DNA from 2 places in the Arthrobacter sp. D1-17 genome. Region 1 is predicted to be linked to the other one. Evidence: predicted binding sites of a transcription regulator. Region 1 holds the regulator's gene; the other holds the start of a gene.
The links. Region 1 encodes LexA, which represses DNA repair genes until DNA is damaged. Its sites were predicted from a motif close to TCGAACANNTGTTCGA; they were not measured.

Region 1 (9,022 bases):
AGGGTGATGGCCTCAAAGACGTGGCGGGTTAGCGAACCGGTGAAATGCCCGCCGATCAGGTGGTATTCCTGGCCTGCCGGTTCACCTCCGTGCACGAGGTAAGGCCGGCCGGAAACATCAACCACCGCGTGGGCAAGTGCCTCGTCCAGCGGCACGGTTGCTTCACCGAAGCGGCGGATGCCGGCCTTGTTGCCGAGGGCGGTGCGCAGCACCTCGCCAAACGTGATGGCAACGTCCTCCACCGTGTGGTGGACATCGATGTGGATGTCGCCGGTAGCCTTCACGGTCATGTCGATCAGCGAGTGCTTGCACAGCGCGGTCAGCATGTGGTCGTAAAACGGGACCGAGGTGCTGATGTCTGATACTCCGGTGCCGTCGAGGTCGATCTCCACCAGAACGGAGGATTCACTGGTGGTGCGCTCCAGGCGCGCGGTGCGGGCCCCGACAGTCTTGATTCCGGTATCGGTCATGGTGATAGATGTCCTTTTTGACGAAGGATGATGCAGACGCTGCTCTCGGTCTACCCTCCAGTTTAGGCCGGAAGGGCTGCCTGCCGGGCCAGGATCGCTTCCAGCGCCCCGAGGAAGGCTGTGGTTTCCGTCTCAGTACCCGCGGTAACACGCAGGTGCCCGGGGATCCCGACATCCCTAATCAGGACACCGGAGTCCAGCAGCTCCTGCCACACCTGGTGGGGGTTCTCGATGCCGCCGAAGAAGACGTAGTTGGAGTCCGACGCCGCAGGCTTCAGACCCATCCGCGTCAGCTCTGTGACAATCCGGTCGCGCTGGCGCTTGATGTCCTCGACGTCGGCCATCAGAGCCTCCCTGTGCTCCAGCGCGGCCAGAGCAGTGGCCTGGGTGATCGCCGACAGGTGGTACGGAAGGCGGACAAGGCGCAGCGCGTCGGCCACTTCCGGGGCTGCTGCCATGTATCCGAGCCGGGCTCCGGCCAGGGCAAAGGCCTTGCTCATGGTCCGGGACACTATGAGCCGCTCACGCCCGGGCAGCAGCGTCAGGGCGCTGGGCGTGCCGTCGTGCGCAAACTCGTGGTAGGCCTCGTCGACAATCACAACGGTCTGGCTGGCTTCGCCGGCTTGATACACGGCTTCTACTACATCCAGCCCCAGGCCCGTGCCGGTGGGATTGTTTGGCGAGCACAGGAACACGACGTTCGGCTGCAGCTCCCGGACCTGGCGTGCCGCGGACTCGGCGCTCAGGCCGTAGTCCTCCGCCCGCTGCCCCACGATGTATTCAGTGTCGGTGCCGCTGGCCAGCAGCGGGTACATGGAGTACGTGGGCGGAAATCCCAACGCCGTGCGGCCGGGGCCGCCGAAGGCCTGGAGGATCTGCTGGAGGACTTCATTGGAGCCGTTGGCCGCCCAGATGTTTTCGGCGCCCAGACCGTGGCCCAGGTATTCGGCGAGGGCTTCCCGGAGCTGGGTGAATTCGCGGTCCGGGTAGCGGTTCAGTCCGGCCGCAGCCTCTGTCACAGCCTCCGATATGGCTGCCCTGACATCGGCCGGTACGCCATGAGTGTTCTCATTGACGTTCAGCAGGATAGGCACGTCCAGCTGCGGCGCGCCGTAGGGCGTCAACCCCCGCAGGTTGGTCCGAAGGGGAAGGCGGTTCAGTCGCTCAAGCTGGTCGGTCACGTGGACAGTTTATTTGCCCGAAGCGGCTGGCAGGAAACTGTGGCCGGTGCGACGGCAGGCAGGGAGCGATTCTGCACCGCATTCAGGACTTGGCGGACGGGACGAACAGCTGCTGCCCCGGCAGAACTTTGCCGTCCTCCAGATCGTTCAGCTGGACAATGTCGGCAATAGTGTCGCGGGCGTCCCTGTGGGGATCCGCGTCCACGGCGATGGCCCATAGCGACTCCCCGGGCTGCACCGTCACAGTGACCGTCTCCGTGACCGAGAGTTCGCTGGCCGCGTCGGCTGCCTTAGCCGGGGAATTCAGCAGTCCGGCCAGAGTCAACAGAAGCGCCGCCAGAAGCACCAGCGGCAACCCGATCAGAACGATGCGGCCCCGGCGGGTCAGACGCAGACGCGGCGGCTTCCCCGCCTGTTCGGTCCTGCCCTGGGACGGGACTGGGTGGGACTGGAGCGAAAGAGGCTGATGAACGGTTGTTGAAGCTGACATGACCTGAGCCCTCCTGGACTACTCTGTGCTGCTGCTCTGTGCTGCTGCCGGTCGATACTGCTGAGCATGTCCGCCAGTGTGTTCGAAGAACCGACCGGACCTGCAGTTGCAATAGAACACATATTCGAACTTTTGCTTCTCCAGTTTTAGCACTTATCAACGAATAAAGTCGAGACTCGCTAGAACAAATGTTTGAAAAAGCCCTGCGGCTGGCCTACGTTTGAAATCGAAGAACAACCACTTCTGCAGTTGATCAGCAGGGTCTGACATTTTCAGGCCGGGGGTTCCCGGCACTGCAGCCCGCAGACCGGGTGGAACGAAAGGCATTTGCGAACATGGCAGCATCAGCCTCCGAAGGCAAAGCTACCCAGCGCAGCCAGCGGCCCCGGAAGCCCAAGGGGCTGACGATTCGTCAGAAGAAGATACTGGAGACCATCCAGCGCTCGGTCAATGACAACGGCTACCCTCCCTCCATGCGGGAGATTGGAGACATCGTCGGGCTGGCCAGCCTGTCCAGCGTTACTCACCAGCTCTCTCAACTGGAAAAGCTCGGGTATCTCCGGCGCGATCCCAAGCGGCCCCGCGCCATGGAAGTCCTCATGCCGCTGACGCTGGACGCCGGCCTGTCCAAGACCTCCGATCCCGAGCAGGACGTGCGGCTTCAGAGTGTCGGCCCGGTCAGTGTGTCCGAGCTTCCCAGCGCAACCGACACCGCCATGGTGCCGCTCGTCGGGCGCATCGCTGCCGGCGGCCCCATCCTCGCCGACCAAATGGTGGAGGAGCTCATGCCACTCCCCCGGCAGCTTGTGGGCCACGGGGAACTGTTCATGCTGCGCGTCGCAGGGGACTCCATGGTGGATGCTGCCATCTGCGACGGCGACTGGGTGGTTGTACGCCGGCAGAGTGACGCCGTCAACGGCGACATCGTTGCGGCCCTGCTGGATGACGAAGCAACAGTGAAGACATTTCGGCAGCGGGATGGCCACACGTGGCTGCTTCCGCAAAACACGCAGTACGAGCCCATTCTGGGCGACCACGCCATCGTCATGGGCAAGGTCGTCTCGGTGCTCCGCTCGCTCTAGGCGTGTCCGCTTCAGGGACAAGCTCTCGCTGCGACCGTCACACGCAAGCCTGCCCTCAGTCAGCCCGGGCGAGTCGTTCCAATGCCGCAAGGGCGATCTTGCGGTCGGTCGTCGGCCAGAACGGTGGAAGCGCTGCCCGCAGGAACGCGCCGTAACGCTCAGTGGAGAGGCGCGAATCCAGTACAGCCACCACACCCCTGTCATCGGTGGACCGGATGAGACGACCGGCACCCTGGGCCAGGCGGATCGCGGCGTGGGTCGCCGAGACGGACATGAAGCCGTTGCCGCCGGACTGCGCCACTGCCCGGGAGCGGGCAGTCATCAGCGGATCATCCGGCCGCGGAAACGGAATCCTGTCGATCACTACAAGCCTGCAAGAGCCACCCGGCACGTCCACCCCCTGCCATAGCGACATGGTCCCGAAGAGGCAGGTATCCGGCTCGTCCGCGAACTGCTTAACCAGCGCGGTCATCGTGGAGTCTCCCTGGCAAAGCACGTCGACGTCCAGGCGCGGCCTCAGGGCATCCGCGGCCTCCTCAGCGGCACGGCGGGATGAGAAGAGGCACAGTGCTCCACCTCCGGAGGCCCTGATCAGCGCTTCGAGTTCGTCCAGCGCTTCAGGCGACGTGCCCCTCCCCGGCTTGGGCAGATGCCCTGCCACGTAGAGTATGCCTTGCTTGGGGTAGTCAAACGGCGATCCGACGTCCACTCCGGTCCAGCCGGGGGCGCCGTCACCCAGGAGGCCGAGGCCGCCGGCAGCGGGTTCGAACGCGGAACCGATGGCGAGCGTAGCGGAAGTCAGCACCACCGTGTGGTCCGCGAACAATCCCTCCCGCAGGCGCCCGGCGACGCTGAGTGGTGCGATGTTGATCAGCGCGGGCTGCGTGTCATCCGGCGGTGAGTACCCCTGCTGGGGATCGAAGGTGCTGTTCCGCGAAAACCAGACAACCTCGCGGTTCTCGCGTGCGGCGAGCAGCCGTTCGCACAGTTCCAGGATGACGAGGAGGCGGGAGCGCGCGAGCTGCCGGCCGCCGTCGGCCGTGCTGTTACTGTCCCCCTTGGAATCCGAGAGCGCCGCCCGGCACGCCTCCCGGAGCTGGTCAACGCAGTCGAGCTGTTCCGCGTTTAATCCGTTGGGCAGCAGACCGCTGGGGACAGCCGCGAGGGCAAGTTCAAGGTTGGCCGCCGCGTTGTTGAGCGCGTCCACGGTAATCCCGGTGTGTTTGCGGGCACCTGATGCTGCCGCATGGACCATGGCGACGGACAGCTGTCCGGACACTGCGCCGGTGACCCGGTCGTGCAGCTCGTGAGCTTCATCGACGACGACCACATCGTATTCGGGCAGGACCGCCAGGCCCTCAAATGCGCTGACTGCAAGCATGGCATGGTTGGTGACGACGACGTCGGCATCGGCTGCCTCGTGCCGGGCCAGCTCGCTGAAGCATTCTTCGGCGAGCGGACACTTCTGGGCGCCCAGGCATTCCATCGAAGTGACGGAGACCTGCCGCCAGGCGCGGTCCGTGACACCGGGAAGGAGCTCGTCGCGGTCGCCCGTGGTGGTCTTTTCCGCCCATTCGCGGAGGCGGACGACCTCCTTGCCAAGCTGTGACGACGGCCCGCCCATGGCAGCCGCGAAGTGCGGGACGCTGGTGTCCTCGCCCAAGGAGAAAAGCTGCCCCTCGGCGGGCTCCTCGGAGGGAAAGCCCCCTTCGAGCTTGTGCCGGCAGACGTAGTTGGCACGGCCTTTGACGAGGGCAACCTTCACCGGGCGGTCGAGTGCCGGTTTGAGGCTCTCCAACAGCCGGGGAAGGTCGCGGCCAACGATCTGGGTCTGCAGCGCCAGGGTGGCCGTTGAGACGAGTGTGGGCTTGTTGCTTTCCAGCGAGTGGGCGATGAGCGGGACCAGGTAGGCGAGGGATTTTCCGGTGCCTGTGCCGGCCTGGACCAGCAGGTGGTGGCCGGTTTCAATGGCCCGGGCCACCTGCCGCGCCATCTCATGCTGGCCGCTGCGGCTCTGGCCGCCCATGGCCGCCACGGCACGGTCGAGGAGCTCGATGACGAACTCCTCGCCGGCCGTGGCGCCGGAGGAGGGAGCGGCACCGGCGGAGGCTGCCGCCCGGTCAGTCATTGATGATGAAGGATTCCAGTTCAGCCGCAAGGCCTTCCCGGACCATGACCACGGCCCGGGTGCCGCCCTCTTCGTGCTCCATGCTGAGGATCTCCGCATCAGACTCGTGGAGCTTGTTGATCAGGTCTCCGCGATGGTACGGCACCAGCAGTTCAAGCTTGACGCTGGGCCGCGGAATCCCGTCGCTGATCGCCTTAAGCAGCTCGGGAATTCCCTGGCCGGTGCGGGCCGACACCACCACATGGCGCGGCTCGCGCTGCTTCAGTCGCTCGACGACGAACGGATCCGCCGCGTCAGCCTTGTTCAGAACGATGATCTCGGGCACCTTGCGCGCGTCCACCTCGGCGAAGACGGAGCGCACAGCAGCGATCTGGCCCTCCGGATCCGGGTGGGAGACATCCACAACGTGCAGGATCAGATCTGCGTCTGCCACTTCCTCCAGCGTGGAGCGGAAAGCCTCCACCAGCTGTGTGGGAAGTGACCGGACGAAGCCCACCGTGTCCGCGAGCGTGTACCCCAGACCGTCCGCGGTCTCCGCCTTGCGCACGGTCGGATCCAGCGTGGCGAACAAGGCGTTTTCGACCAGGACGCCGGCATCAGTCAGCCGGTTCAGCAGTGAGGACTTGCCGGCGTTGGTGTACCCGGCGATCGCCACGGACGGTACGGCATTACGACGCCGGTTGGCCCGCTTGGTTTCCCGGGCCGGCTTCATCGCGGCAATCTCGCGGCGCAGCTTCGCCATCCGCGTGCGGATGCGCCGCCGGTCCAGTTCGATCTTGGTTTCACCGGGACCACGCGAGCCCATGCCTGCACCGGCGCCGCCCACCTGGCCACCGGCTTGGCGGGACATCGATTCGCCCCAGCCACGGAGGCGTGGGAGCAGGTATTCGAGCTGCGCGAGCTCCACCTGAGCCTTGCCTTCGCGGCTCTTCGCATGCTGGGCGAAGATGTCGAGGATCAGCGCGGTGCGGTCAATGACCTTGACTTTGACGATGTCTTCGAGCCCGCGGCGCTGCGAGGGGGCAAGTTCCGCGTCCACCACCACGGTATCTGCGCCGGTGGCCATCACGACGTCCTTGAGCTCCAGGGCCTTTCCGGCGCCCAAGAAAGTCCCGGGGTCAGGTTTTGCCCGCCGCTGGACCAGCCCATCGAGAACTTCCGACCCAGCCGTTTCGGCGAGGGCGGCCAGTTCCCGCAAGGAGTTCTCGGCGTCGGCGAGGGTGCCTTCGCTCCAGAGCCCAGCCAAAACCACACGCTCCAGGCGCAGCTGCCGGTATTCAACTTCGGTGACGTCTTCGAGTTCGGTGGACAGCCCAGCCGTACGGCGCAGTGCGCGGCGTTCCTCGAGGTCCTGCTGGTCGCCGTCGAACATACTGTGTTCTTCGTCAAGGCGCGAGATGGCCTGCGCTGTGCCAAGGACCGCGTTACTGCCGGCTTCCGGGCCGTTAGCAGCTGCGGCGCCCCGGGCCGGGACGTCCTTGGAGAGGATCCGGTCGATCACAGCCTGGATTTCCTCAGGGCTCATGTCCTGGGCGGCTGGGTCGGATCCGGAATTGTGCTGACTGGTCATGGTCTCCTTAAAAGGTTCTGCATCTTTAGAATAGTGCTGATTGCCGCCCTTGGGCACGGTATTCGCGCTGGGCTGACTGGGAAGGGTCACGGAGGCTCCTGACATGCCGCGGGCTTGGAGCCGGAGCGGCAGGAAATGGACTGATTGAGCGTCAATGGGCGCGCTCCGCGCGGAAGGCTGTACACCTGCATCGCAACGGGAGGGCATGTGGCCGGAGGCCGCGGCTTGAACCTGCGGCCGACAAATACCGGCTACTCAAAAGTCAGGAACATGCCTACTAGAATACCAGAACTCCGGCGCCGGTTTTCCATCAGGCCGGTCAGCCCACTAATCTGGCCAGTTATGGACTCTGCCCACTATTTCAGCGCCTCGCCCGCAGGGCCGTTCACCCGCAAGCCGCTTACCGTGGAGCTGGCCGGTGAACCGCGGAAGCTGCACACTTCCTCGGGTATTTTCAGCCCGGACGGGATCGATAAGGGCACGGCGATATTGCTGGCGGAAGTCCCTGCCCCGGCGCCGCAGGGGAATCTGCTGGACATAGGCTGCGGCTGGGGCCCCATCGCGCTGACCATGGCGCTGCGTGCGCCGCATGCGCAGGTTTACGCGGTGGACGTCAACGAACGCTGCATCGCACTCACGAACGAGAACGCCGCCCTTCTTGGGTTGGACAATGTCGCCGCCAGCTTGCCGGAGGAGGTCGATCCGGAGCTGCGCTTCGATACCATCTGGTCCAATCCGCCGATCCGGGTCGGCAAGGACGAGCTGCATTCACTGCTGTTGCTCTGGCTGCCGCGTCTGGCACCGGGCGGCTCGGCCTGGATGGTGGTGCAGAAAAACCTGGGTTCCGATTCGCTGCAGCGCTGGCTGGACACGGCGCTCGATGAGTCCTTCACGGTGACCCGTGAGAGCACGTCCAAGTCGTTCCGGATCCTGCGGGTCAGGAAAGCGTCCCGCTAGCTACGATCGTTGCCGGACCGCTCAGCTCCACGTGCTCACGGCCGTCAGCCACGGTGAAGAATTTCACACCGACGACGCCGCCCGGCACCTTTACCTGCCAAGCGTCCGGTGCGCCCTGACCGGCCCAGTGACGGATTGCTACGGCGGCGGCGCAGGCACCTGTTCCGCACGACTGTGTTTCCCCGACTCCGCGTTCGTGCACACGCATGGTGACTGTGCCCACACCGTCGTGGACCAGGGGTTCGGAGGGCACAACAAATTCAACGTTGGTTCCGTGCTCGGGCTTCGGATCAACATGCGGTGCGGTGAAGAGCTTCATGCCGTCAAGCTCGGACAGCTCAGCCAGGGCGACGACCGTGTGCGGGTTTCCCATGCTGACGGACAGTGCGGGCCGCGGCACCTCCAGGCCGTCAGCGCTGACCAGGGAGTCCATGGCGCGGGCGGCAGCATCGGCGGGGAAAATAAACTCCCAAGGGCCCATATCCACGGCGTAGCCGTCGGCTGTGCGGACGATCGTCTTCACGCCGCCGCGCGTTCCGACCGTCAGTGAGCCGCCAGGCGGCAGCTCCGCCAGGCCCTCGGCGAGGAGGAAGTGAACGAAGACCCGGACGCCGTTCCCGCACATCTCGGACAGCGAGCCGTCGCCGTTGCGGTAGTCCATGAACCATTCGGCATCCGGGTTCACAGAGAGGATCTGCCGGCCCTCATCGAGCAGCCGGGACGGGACCGCACGGATGAGTCCGTCCCCGCCAATGCCGCGGTGCCGGTCGCAGAGCTCAGCGACCTGGTGCGGGGAGATGGAATGGATGCCCTCGGGATCCGCGATCAAGACGAAGTCATTGCCGGTGCCGTGGCCCTTCGAGAAGCGGAGGCCGCTCAGGTGTGACACCGGGCGTTCGTCGGCTTCTGTAAGGGCTTCATTCATGTTTCAAGGTTACCCGTCGGCTCAACGGTCCGAAAAACGGAGGCCGCCCTGCATCTGCGATCCCGTCAGCAGCAGAGGGCCGCGGCCTTGGCGACCAGATCAGGATCCTGCCAGTCTACCCATGCAATGCGCGGATCGGCCCGGAACCAGGTGAGCTGGCGGCGGGCAAACTGCCGGGTGGCCACGATCGTCTCCTCCGCTGCCTGCGCCACATCCGTC
Region 2 (9,022 bases), 900 kb from region 1:
CAGTTCATACGTGGGCTCATCATCCAGCGGTACCGCGTTCAGGTCGATGAAGCCATTGTCGCTGATGTAGTCAGGTCCCGTGCCGTCCGGCCGGGTGGGATGCGCGCCCGCTGACACCACCTCGGCCTTGGACGGGTGGATGCGGATGATTTCCCGTACCGCAAACGCCATGGCGCTTTGCATCCGGACACCCAGCACGTCCAGTTTGAGCATGCCCATCGGGTCCATGTCGTGCTTATCGAACTGGCTCATGGGCAGTCCCAGCCCGCTGGGCTGGACGGGCGTCCTGTCCAGGAGGGTGGCATCTCCCAGGATCACCCCGCATGGGTGCATCGAAATGTGGCGAGGCAGCCGGTCAAGGCGCTCGGTGAGGTCAACGAGCAGATCCAGCTGCTGGTTGCCGGAATAATCCCTTTGTTCCAACCGGTCCGCAAATTCACGAAGCTCAGGCTTTTCCTCGAGCGCTTCCCGAAACTTGCGGGCTGAGAAACGCCAGAGCTGCTTGGCGATTTCACCAACATCGTTTTCGTCCATGCCCAGCGCCATTCCGGCGTCGCGGACGGCACCCCGTGCCCGGTATCCGTTCTGCATGCTCATGAGAGTCACGCGCTGGGACCCGAAACGGTCGAAGATCTTCCGGTAAACGTTGTGCCGCTCTGCGCTTTCGACGTCAATGTCGATGTCCGGCAGGGTGGACCTGTCCTGCGACAGGAACCGCTCAAAAATCAGGTCATGCTGCAGCGGGTTCACCTGGCTGACATCGATCAGGTAATTGACCAGGCTTGAAGCGCCGGATCCTCTGGCGGCTGCCCTGACTCCCATGTCCAGGATCATCCGCGACACTTCCGCCACAGTCAGGAAGTAGGAAGCGAAGCCAAGGTTGGAGATGATCTTCAGTTCGTGCTCGAGCCGGGCGCGCATGTCAGCCTCCGCCTGGCCGGAGATCCCGGGGAACCGGCGCGATACACCGGCCTCGCACCGCTGCACCAGCTCCGCCAGGGGATCTCCTTCAATGCCAATCACCGATGCTTCCGGAACCACCGGCTGCTTCCATCCCATATCCGTTGCGGGGTCCACCCTGCAGCGGTCCGCGAGCGCCTCCGTCTGCGCGAGCAGCACCTGGAGGTCGGCTGCACTGTATCCGGCGGCGGAAATGATCTCCTTTGCCAGCTGCAGCATCTGTCCAGGCGATTTCAGCCATCCCTGCCCGGTGGGCTGGAGCAGCGGAGCGGCGGAGAGCTCGGGCAACGATTTGAGGGTGCGTGCTGAATCCAGAACGTCGGCAGTAGCTGCTCCGTCCTCTGCGCAGTATCTGACGGCGTTGGTCAGAACGGCAGGAATCCCGAACTCCTGGGCAAGTTTGAGCATGCGGACGGCGTGCGCCGTGCTGAGCGCCTGTCCCGGAGGGCTGAGGTGGGAGACGACTTCGGCAACGATGCTTCCGGCCGGAAGGGCATCCAGCCAGCCCTTGAACAGGGTGCGGGGCCGGAGGTAACGGCGGCCACCCATGGCACGGCCCACGTCGGAATCAGGACCGACAAGCACGGTGAGGACAGGTTTGAGGGTTGCGGGGTCAAGGACCCTTGATGCCAGTTCCGCCCGGGTCACGGCAACGGGCACTGCTCCCCCGGCCTTACCCGTGGTGCGGGCATGTGCATCCGAAATCAGCCGGCAGAGCGCCCTGTATCCGGCACCGTTGGTGTGCCCATGCGCCAGCACCACGACGCGGCCGCCGGGCGAGCTGCGCAGGTCTGCGCCGTCGTCATACACGCCAAGGTCCACTCCGATAACGGGGTCAATCCCGGCAGCCATGCAGGCCTTGAGGTGTTTTACCGTTCCATACAGCCCGTCCCTGTCGGTGCAGGCAAGGGCGGTGGCCCCGGCGGCGGCCGCTGACTGGGCCAGCTCATCAGGCCAGGAGACCCCGTAATGGGCGCTGAAGGCGGTGGAAACGTGGAGATGCGTGAAACTCATGCTGTTTTATGCCGAAGGGCGTCGTGGATCCGGAGGAGCCGCCAGCGTCCGCTGCCGGTATGCCGGACCAGGTCAAGGGTCAGATGCTCAGGAGCAGCAGGGGTTTTCGATTCAGGAGCGCCAACGGCAGAAGCTGTCGGGCCGGGGGCGGCCTCAGAAGGCACCACCTGGACGCGCCAGATCTCGTGGTCTACGAGTCCCTGGCCGCTGCCCAAAGGAGCGCGTTGTTCCTCGGCCCACCACTGGCGGCGCTCAAACCAATGCACTGGTTCAGCACAGACTGCATAGTTCCGGCCTCCCCATCGCAGCTCGGCAGGCCGGCCATCGGGTCCGCAGACAACGTCCACGGACTCACTGAACATGCCCACTCGTGCCTCCGGATACGAAATCAACCTGCTGTAAATATGGGAGCATTCGAATATGTATTCGAATAAGAACAGTCTACGCCGGGCCGCTGACAAAACCTAGGTGAAGTGTGGACGGACGGCGGCTCAGAGGGCAGGATGGAGCCATGAGTTCCAATGACGCACTCCTGAAGCACGTAAGCATCGCCGCCGAAGACAGCGATTTGGTGGCCACCTTCGATATTGACGGCAATATTCCAGGATCGGGCGCCTTCGTCGTGGGGCTCGTCGCTGCAACTCCGGACTACTCGCATCAACGGAGGCTCGGAATAGAGTTCATGAATGGCGAAGCCGTGTCCATGTACGCCTTCAGCCATGACGGCACCGAGGAAAACTTCGACCTCAAGAGCGTCGAGCACTCGGGCAGCACCATCACGGGCAAGTTCCCCATGAGCACCGTGCTCGGCCTTGAGAAGGGCCACCTGATGTCAGCCTTCAGCGAGGCCGACGGCCGTGAATTCCAGTCAGGCGTGCCGGTAGAGGAATCGCTTTAGCCTCTTGCCGCCGGCCAGCGCAGCACAAGCGCGGGACGGGCACGTACCCACTCAGTTGTTTTCGTTGTGGATCTTCATCTCGAGTTCGATGAACTTCGAAATCATCGCCCGGTAGGTGCTTTCGACGATGTCCGGGTCAATTTCCTTTTTCTCCGCGGCGGAACGGACATGTTCAATCACGCGTTCCACCCGCCCCGGAGCCCGCACTTCAGCGTCATCGCCCTTCAGCGTTCCCGCGATCCTGATCAGGCGCTCGCGCCGTGCAATCAGGGTGACGATCTGGTCATCCACCTCATCCACGGCGATCCGGACAGCGGCGAGCTGTTCCCTGTCAGCCTGGGCGCTTTTATCGTCTCCGTGATTTGTGGGCATGTCCATGACAGTATCGAACCATGCAGCCCCGAGTCGATTTTATTTCGTTGGGAGTGCGCAGCGTGGCCGCCTCCCGCCGCTTCTATGTTGAGGGTCTCGGGTGGCCGGTCCACCGGGAATTCCCGGAGGTGGTGTTCATTCAGGCCAATCACGGACTCATGCTCTCGCTCTGGGAGGTCGGCCAGATGCAGTCCGAAGCCGGCGTCGATGCTCCCGGCCCTGTTCCCTGCATCACGCTCAGCCATAACGTCGGAAGTGCTGCCGGCGTCGATGAGGTGATGGCAGAAGCGGAGGCCGCAGGTGCCGCCATCGTATCCCCTCCGAAAACGCAGCCCTGGGGCGGCTACACGGGCTATTTCGCCGATCCGGACGGCTTCCGGTGGGAGATTGCGTTCAACCCCACATGGTCGGTGGACGACGGCGGCCGGGTCACCGTCTGATGCGGAGGCACCCCACTAGAAGAGAGCCGCAACCGGCTCGATGAGTTCGGGCGAATTGTTGCGTACGTTCCCCACAGCCTGGCCCACGGAATCCACCCGCCAGCCGGCCGCGACCTCCTTCACGCCCGAGCGCACGAGATCCACGAGGCCCGCAGCATCATCCACCTGCGGGTCCAGCCAGGCGGACATCGTGTCCCGGCCCATCGGCAGCGGCACCCGGTCATGCAGCGCGGTAAGCTCTGCGAAGATCGTGCCCTCAGCACCTGCCGGCGGGGAGTCCGCCGTCATGATGGACATCGAAAGCATCCACTGGCCGGGTTCCCCCGGCGGTACGGACGGGTCCTTCCACCACTCGTAGAGTCCGGCAAACGCCATGACGGACCCGTCCCGCGGGTGGACGTAGTAGGGCTGCTTGTTACGACCGTCACCCTGCTTCCATTCGTAATAGCCGTCGGCCGGCACAGCGCAGCGGCGCGACTGCACCGCCTTCCGGAACGCGGGTTTCTCCAGCACGGTCTCACTCCGGGCGTTGATCATCTTCGCCCCGCCCCGGAGGTCTTTTGCCCACGAAGGGACAAGACCCCAGCGGGCGACGTGCAGCTGGCGGACCGGGGCCGCGTCGGTCAGCCTTTCGAGGACGATCGGGGCATCGTCAGTCGGAGCGATGTTCCACGAAGGCGGTATTTGGACGTCGTTCTCGAGTTCAGCGTCAAATTCCGCCAGCAGGTCCCCGACAGCCCTGGCCATCACGTAGCGTCCACACATGGCTCCAGCATGCCATCGCAACACAGGCGGGGGAATACCGGCACACGCGTTACGGTTGACTGGAACGGAACCGACTTGTACGAACCTACTCCTGAGGAGCTCACGTGGACTTCACCCCCGAAGACGGCACCATCACCATGTTTTCCACCACCTGGTGCGGCTACTGCAACCGACTCAAGAAGCAGCTGGATGCCCAGGGAATCGGCTATACCGAAATCAACATCGAAGAAGTAGAGGGCACCGCCGACCTCGTCGAGCAGATCAACGGCGGCAACCGCACGGTTCCCACCGTCCTCTTCCCGGACGGGACGGCAGCAACGAACCCTTCGGCAGCCGAGGTCAAGAGCCGCCTTGCCGCGTAGGCGCGCACCAACCGCTTAGCGCAGACATGTAGCCGCCGCCTTCTCCAAGGCGGTGGCTACATGTTTAAGCGTCGCTGATTCGATCGACCACTGCTGCCAGTACAGCGGAACGTCCACATGCAGTTTGTTGTCGAGGACGGCGAGGGTGCCCGCGTCGAGAAGCGGCCGGGACTGAAGGTCGGGCAGCATGCCCCAGCCCAGCCCGAGTTCGATCGCCCGCATGAAATCCGAGGATGCCGGAACGTAGTGCCGTGGCGGATACTTCGCTGCTGGCTCCAGCCGGCCCTCGAGGTAGCGGTCCTGGAGCGCATCCTTGCGGTCAAAAACCACCACCGGCACCTGGGACAATGCTTCATCGCCAAACCCTGACGGCATCCACTGCTCCACGAAGGTGCGGCTGGCCACGGCGCGGTAGCGCATGACGCCCAGCGGCCGGACCGTGCAGCCCTGGACAGGCACAGAGTCCGAGGTGATCGCCGCCATCGCCGTGCCGTCCCTGAGCCGGTCGATGGAGTGGTCCTGGTCATCGATGGTGATCTCAAAGCTCGCGCGTTCCACTCCCGCCAAAGCCGGCAGCACCCAGGTGGCGAGGGAGTCCGCGTTGATGACGAGCGGTATGCGCGGACGGGCGCCTGCCCCTTCCAGCCCCAGCTCATTCATCGCCTCGCTCTCCAGCAGTGCCACCTGGCGGGCCAGACGGACCACCACGCTTCCCGACGTCGTAGGGCGGACTGGCTTCGTCCGCAGCAGCAGGACGCGCCCGGTCTGCTGCTCCAGCGCCTTAATCCTCTGGCTGACGGCGGAGGACGTGATGTGCAGTGCTGCGGCTGCACGGTCGAAGGTCCCGTGGTCCAGCACTGCCACCAATGTCCTAAGCTGCTCGGTGGTCGCGTCCATCCTGAAGTTTCCTTAATGTAGATAAGGAAGTTTAGCTGTACTGCTGATTTTCCGCCGCCTAAAGTCAGTCGGGTGGAAACTACTGGAACCCTTGGCGCCCTGGTCACCGGCTTTGGCGCAGGCCTTTCTCTTATCATCGCCATCGGCGCACAAAACGCCTTCGTCCTGCGCCAGGGGCTGCGGCGTGAGCACATGCTGCCCATCGTGGCAGTGTGCATCGCCAGTGATGCGCTCCTGATCGCAGCAGGCGTGGCGGGGGTGGGCGCGCTCATCGAGTCAGCGCCGCTGGCGCTGACTGCTGTGCGCTGGGCCGGCGCCGCTTTCCTGCTCGCGTACGCGCTTTTTGCGGCCCGCCGGGCGCTGAAGCCCGGTTCCCTGACGGCGGCGGCCGCTTCCGCATCCGGCACCCTGGCCGCTGCAGTGGGAACCGCCGTCGCACTGACCTGGCTGAACCCGCACGTCTATCTGGACACCGTGGTACTGCTGGGTTCGCTCGCGGCCGACCACGGCGATGATGGCCGATGGCCGTTTGCCTGGGGAGCGATAGCCGGCAGTACGGTCTGGTTCAGCCTGCTCGGATTCGGCGCCAGGTTCCTCGCCCCGGTCTTTGCGCGGCCCGGAGCCTGGCGGATTCTCGACGGCGCCATCGCCGTCCTGATGACAGTGTTGGCCGCTTTCCTTCTGGTTCCCTGAGCGGAAAAGCTGAGCGGAATCCGGCCCCCTTACTGCTGCCGTCCTATAATTCTCCTCCTGCTAATCGTCCTCCGCGCGGTGTGCTGTATCGACCGAATTCCCCGAGGGGATCTGCCGCTTGAGCAGCTCTACCTCGCCTCTCAGCAGGTCGACGGCGGCCCGATAGTCTTCGAATTCTGCCCGCCGGCGCCTGGCCGCGGCATAACTGACGGCGAGGGCGATAATGGCCAGCGGGAACGACACCAGCAGGGACCAGCCGGCAGCGGCAAAAAAGTCCAGCGCCACTGGAAGGGCCTGCTTGAACGCCAGGAAGTCATTCACTCCGCCGACCACTCCGTTCATGGCAGCGTCGAGGGGGCCCAAAAACTGGCCCACCACCGGTGCCCCGGAGAACGACGGCGCGCTCAGCCGTGACTCTCCACTTGGGGACCAGCGGGCATCACCAACGTGATTCAGGACGTAGACGCCGGCGCCTGCATTGAGGGCGGCAAAGAGCAGAACGGCACCCAGGGCAGTCAAGTGAAACCTGCGCGGACGCCAAACGGCCGCCACCAGCGCGAAGGCAATGGCTGCAACCCACGGAAGGATGCGAAGCCCATCGCTGCTGATGCCGGCCAATGCGTCCAATGGATCCCCACCTTGTCGTTGCAGTCGCTGTTTCTTCCGGTCAGCACTGACCCCCGGACGTTACCGGCGCAGGCTGCTGAAGTCCGCGTCCGAAAGCGACGCATATTTCCCGTACGTGCTGATGACCGCGTCCTCAACGGCCTGCACGTCCACCTGCGGCACGAGATCGTTCCCCGCGCCGGCGGTGGCCGGATCCCAGTCAAGCCCGAGCGCAGCATAACTGGCCGTGAGGACGTTGCGGATGGGTGCCGAATTTTCCACGACGATGACCGAGCTGAACAGCCAGCCCCCGGATACGACGCGTTGGGCTGTCCCTACCAGTTTGATGCGGTGAGCGGGGTCCTGCGGGTCCATACCGTGGACGCTGAACTCGCCCGGGCAGTACTCCCCCGGGATCTCGCCGACGGCGGCCGGAACGCCGATGCTGCGCAGCGCTTCTGCCAGCATGTCCCCGAAGAACGCAAACCTGCCCTTGGCGCCCGCGATGGCGTCAGCTTGGGGCTCCACGTGGTCCACAATCAGCGTTCCCTCGTGATAGGCGGCGGCCCGCCCCCCGGCCTTGCGCACGAGCGGCTCGAAGCCAAGTTCCCTGCATGCCTGGGCAGCGCTTTCGAACCCGGGCAAGTGTGCGTCGCGCTGGCCGAAGGCAACGGTGGCTGCCGGGCGGTACAGCCGCAGGGTCGGTCCGATCTGCCCGGTCTTGGCCAATCCCAGCAGCTCAATCCCGAAGTCCAGGTCCGGTGCCGCGCCCAATGAAGTGTGCTGGCGGACAACCGTCAGGGTCCGGGCTCCGGTCGCGGCCTGCTGCATCTCGCTAAGCTCCCTCAAGGTCATGGTGCGTTTCCGGCCGCGGCAGGCCAACAGCCGAATCTGCCGCGCTCATCTCCGGCGCCCAATCTAGGGTACGCCGTCGCTGTCCTTTCCCCTTGCATCCTGCGCTTTGGCCAGGCCGACGATACCGGTCCGGTGGCGGCGCTCCTGCGGGCGGGATCAGCTCCTCCGCAGAGTCAGGATCTGTTCCGCGCGGCCAAACGGCCCGTCAAGGTCGTGGAGCACAGTCGAAGTGAGTCCGATCCCGTCCGCGCCGAACGACACGGCGTTGTCCAGCCCCAGCCATTCGCCCACCGGCCGCCGGTACATGTGGATCTGCAGGTCCAGATTGGGGAAGGCGTAGCTGCCCTTGCCCGGCGGAACCCGCGCGGCGATGCCGTTCGCCGTGTCCACCAATCCAATCAGACGGGCCATGTCCGTGCTGTCCGCCGCGTCCGTGAGCGGGTGGTCGGTGCGCATCCAGACCTTCCCGGCCCCCGGCCGGTGCCCTTCCGCCACCCGCATCTCCAAGGAGCCGATGTACCCGCCGGGCCACACGCTTGCAGCGTCGTAGGGCTTGCAGTCTTGCGGCGACGGAATGGGGACGTCCTCGACGGCGGCAACGGCGGAGGTGTCACTCGTGATCATCCGCCAGGCCGTCGCGCGGATGATGGCCCGCCCTGCGGACACCAGCTCCGCCTGCAGGAGTTCAATGGTCCGGCCCGGCCGGAGCGTGGTGGTCGTGATGTTGAATTCGCCGCCGGGAATCAGGCCCAGGATTTCGTAGCTGAGGCGCGCCATGCGCATGTCGGGGCGGGGCTCATGCCGTTCCAACCGGTCTGCGAGCAGCCCTGACGCGGGCGCCATGTGCTGTTCGTGCTCGTTCCACGCACCCTGGGCATGGATGGTGGAGCGGAAGCGGCCCCGGCCCAGGTCCTGGTAATAGAAATCGCCTTCGGCGAGTTCGGGCAGAGCAGCAGTCAACGTTGACCCCTTCGACGCAGTAACTGAGTGCAATCACCCTATCGCCACCTGAACCGGGTCCTGCTCCGGGGTCCTGAACGGCGGCCGCACTCATACGGCTTCATTCCGCCGCGCCTCATTCCGCCGCGCCTCATTCCGCCGCGCCTCATTCCTCGATGGCCACCCCGTGCCAGAAGGCAACATGTTTCCGAATTTGCTCC

Region 2: M1E01_RS08790 (DUF6504 family protein) is a predicted target of LexA. The motif match lies at 2,389-2,404, and genes of this name have one in related genera.

What each region holds. Positions count from the first base shown of each region.
Region 1 is NZ_CP096382.1:2,749,942-2,758,963, forward strand. Features, by position in the region: gene hisB (imidazoleglycerol-phosphate dehydratase HisB) at 1-470, opposite strand, end outside; gene M1E01_RS12795 (histidinol-phosphate transaminase) at 533-1,651, opposite strand; gene M1E01_RS12800 (LysM peptidoglycan-binding domain-containing protein) at 1,734-2,141, opposite strand; gene lexA (transcriptional repressor LexA) at 2,477-3,223, shown strand; gene M1E01_RS12810 (ATP-dependent DNA helicase) at 3,279-5,351, opposite strand; gene hflX (GTPase HflX) at 5,344-6,921, opposite strand; gene M1E01_RS12820 (class I SAM-dependent methyltransferase) at 7,264-7,878, shown strand; gene dapF (diaminopimelate epimerase) at 7,859-8,803, opposite strand; gene miaA (tRNA (adenosine(37)-N6)-dimethylallyltransferase MiaA) at 8,869-9,022, opposite strand, start outside.
Region 2 is NZ_CP096382.1:1,849,990-1,859,011, reverse strand. Features, by position in the region: gene M1E01_RS08795 (DNA polymerase III subunit alpha) at 1-1,974, opposite strand, end outside; gene M1E01_RS08790 (DUF6504 family protein) at 1,971-2,342, opposite strand; gene M1E01_RS08785 (hypothetical protein) at 2,486-2,872, shown strand; gene M1E01_RS08780 (chorismate mutase) at 2,924-3,250, opposite strand; gene M1E01_RS08775 (VOC family protein) at 3,265-3,684, shown strand; gene M1E01_RS08770 (SOS response-associated peptidase) at 3,700-4,431, opposite strand; gene M1E01_RS08765 (mycoredoxin) at 4,554-4,811, shown strand; gene M1E01_RS08760 (LysR family transcriptional regulator ArgP) at 4,827-5,708, opposite strand; gene M1E01_RS08755 (LysE/ArgO family amino acid transporter) at 5,781-6,401, shown strand; gene M1E01_RS08750 (hypothetical protein) at 6,462-7,028, opposite strand; gene M1E01_RS08745 (lipoate--protein ligase family protein) at 7,089-7,838, opposite strand; gene M1E01_RS08740 (thioesterase family protein) at 8,019-8,822, opposite strand; gene M1E01_RS08735 (DUF427 domain-containing protein) at 8,968-9,022, opposite strand, start outside.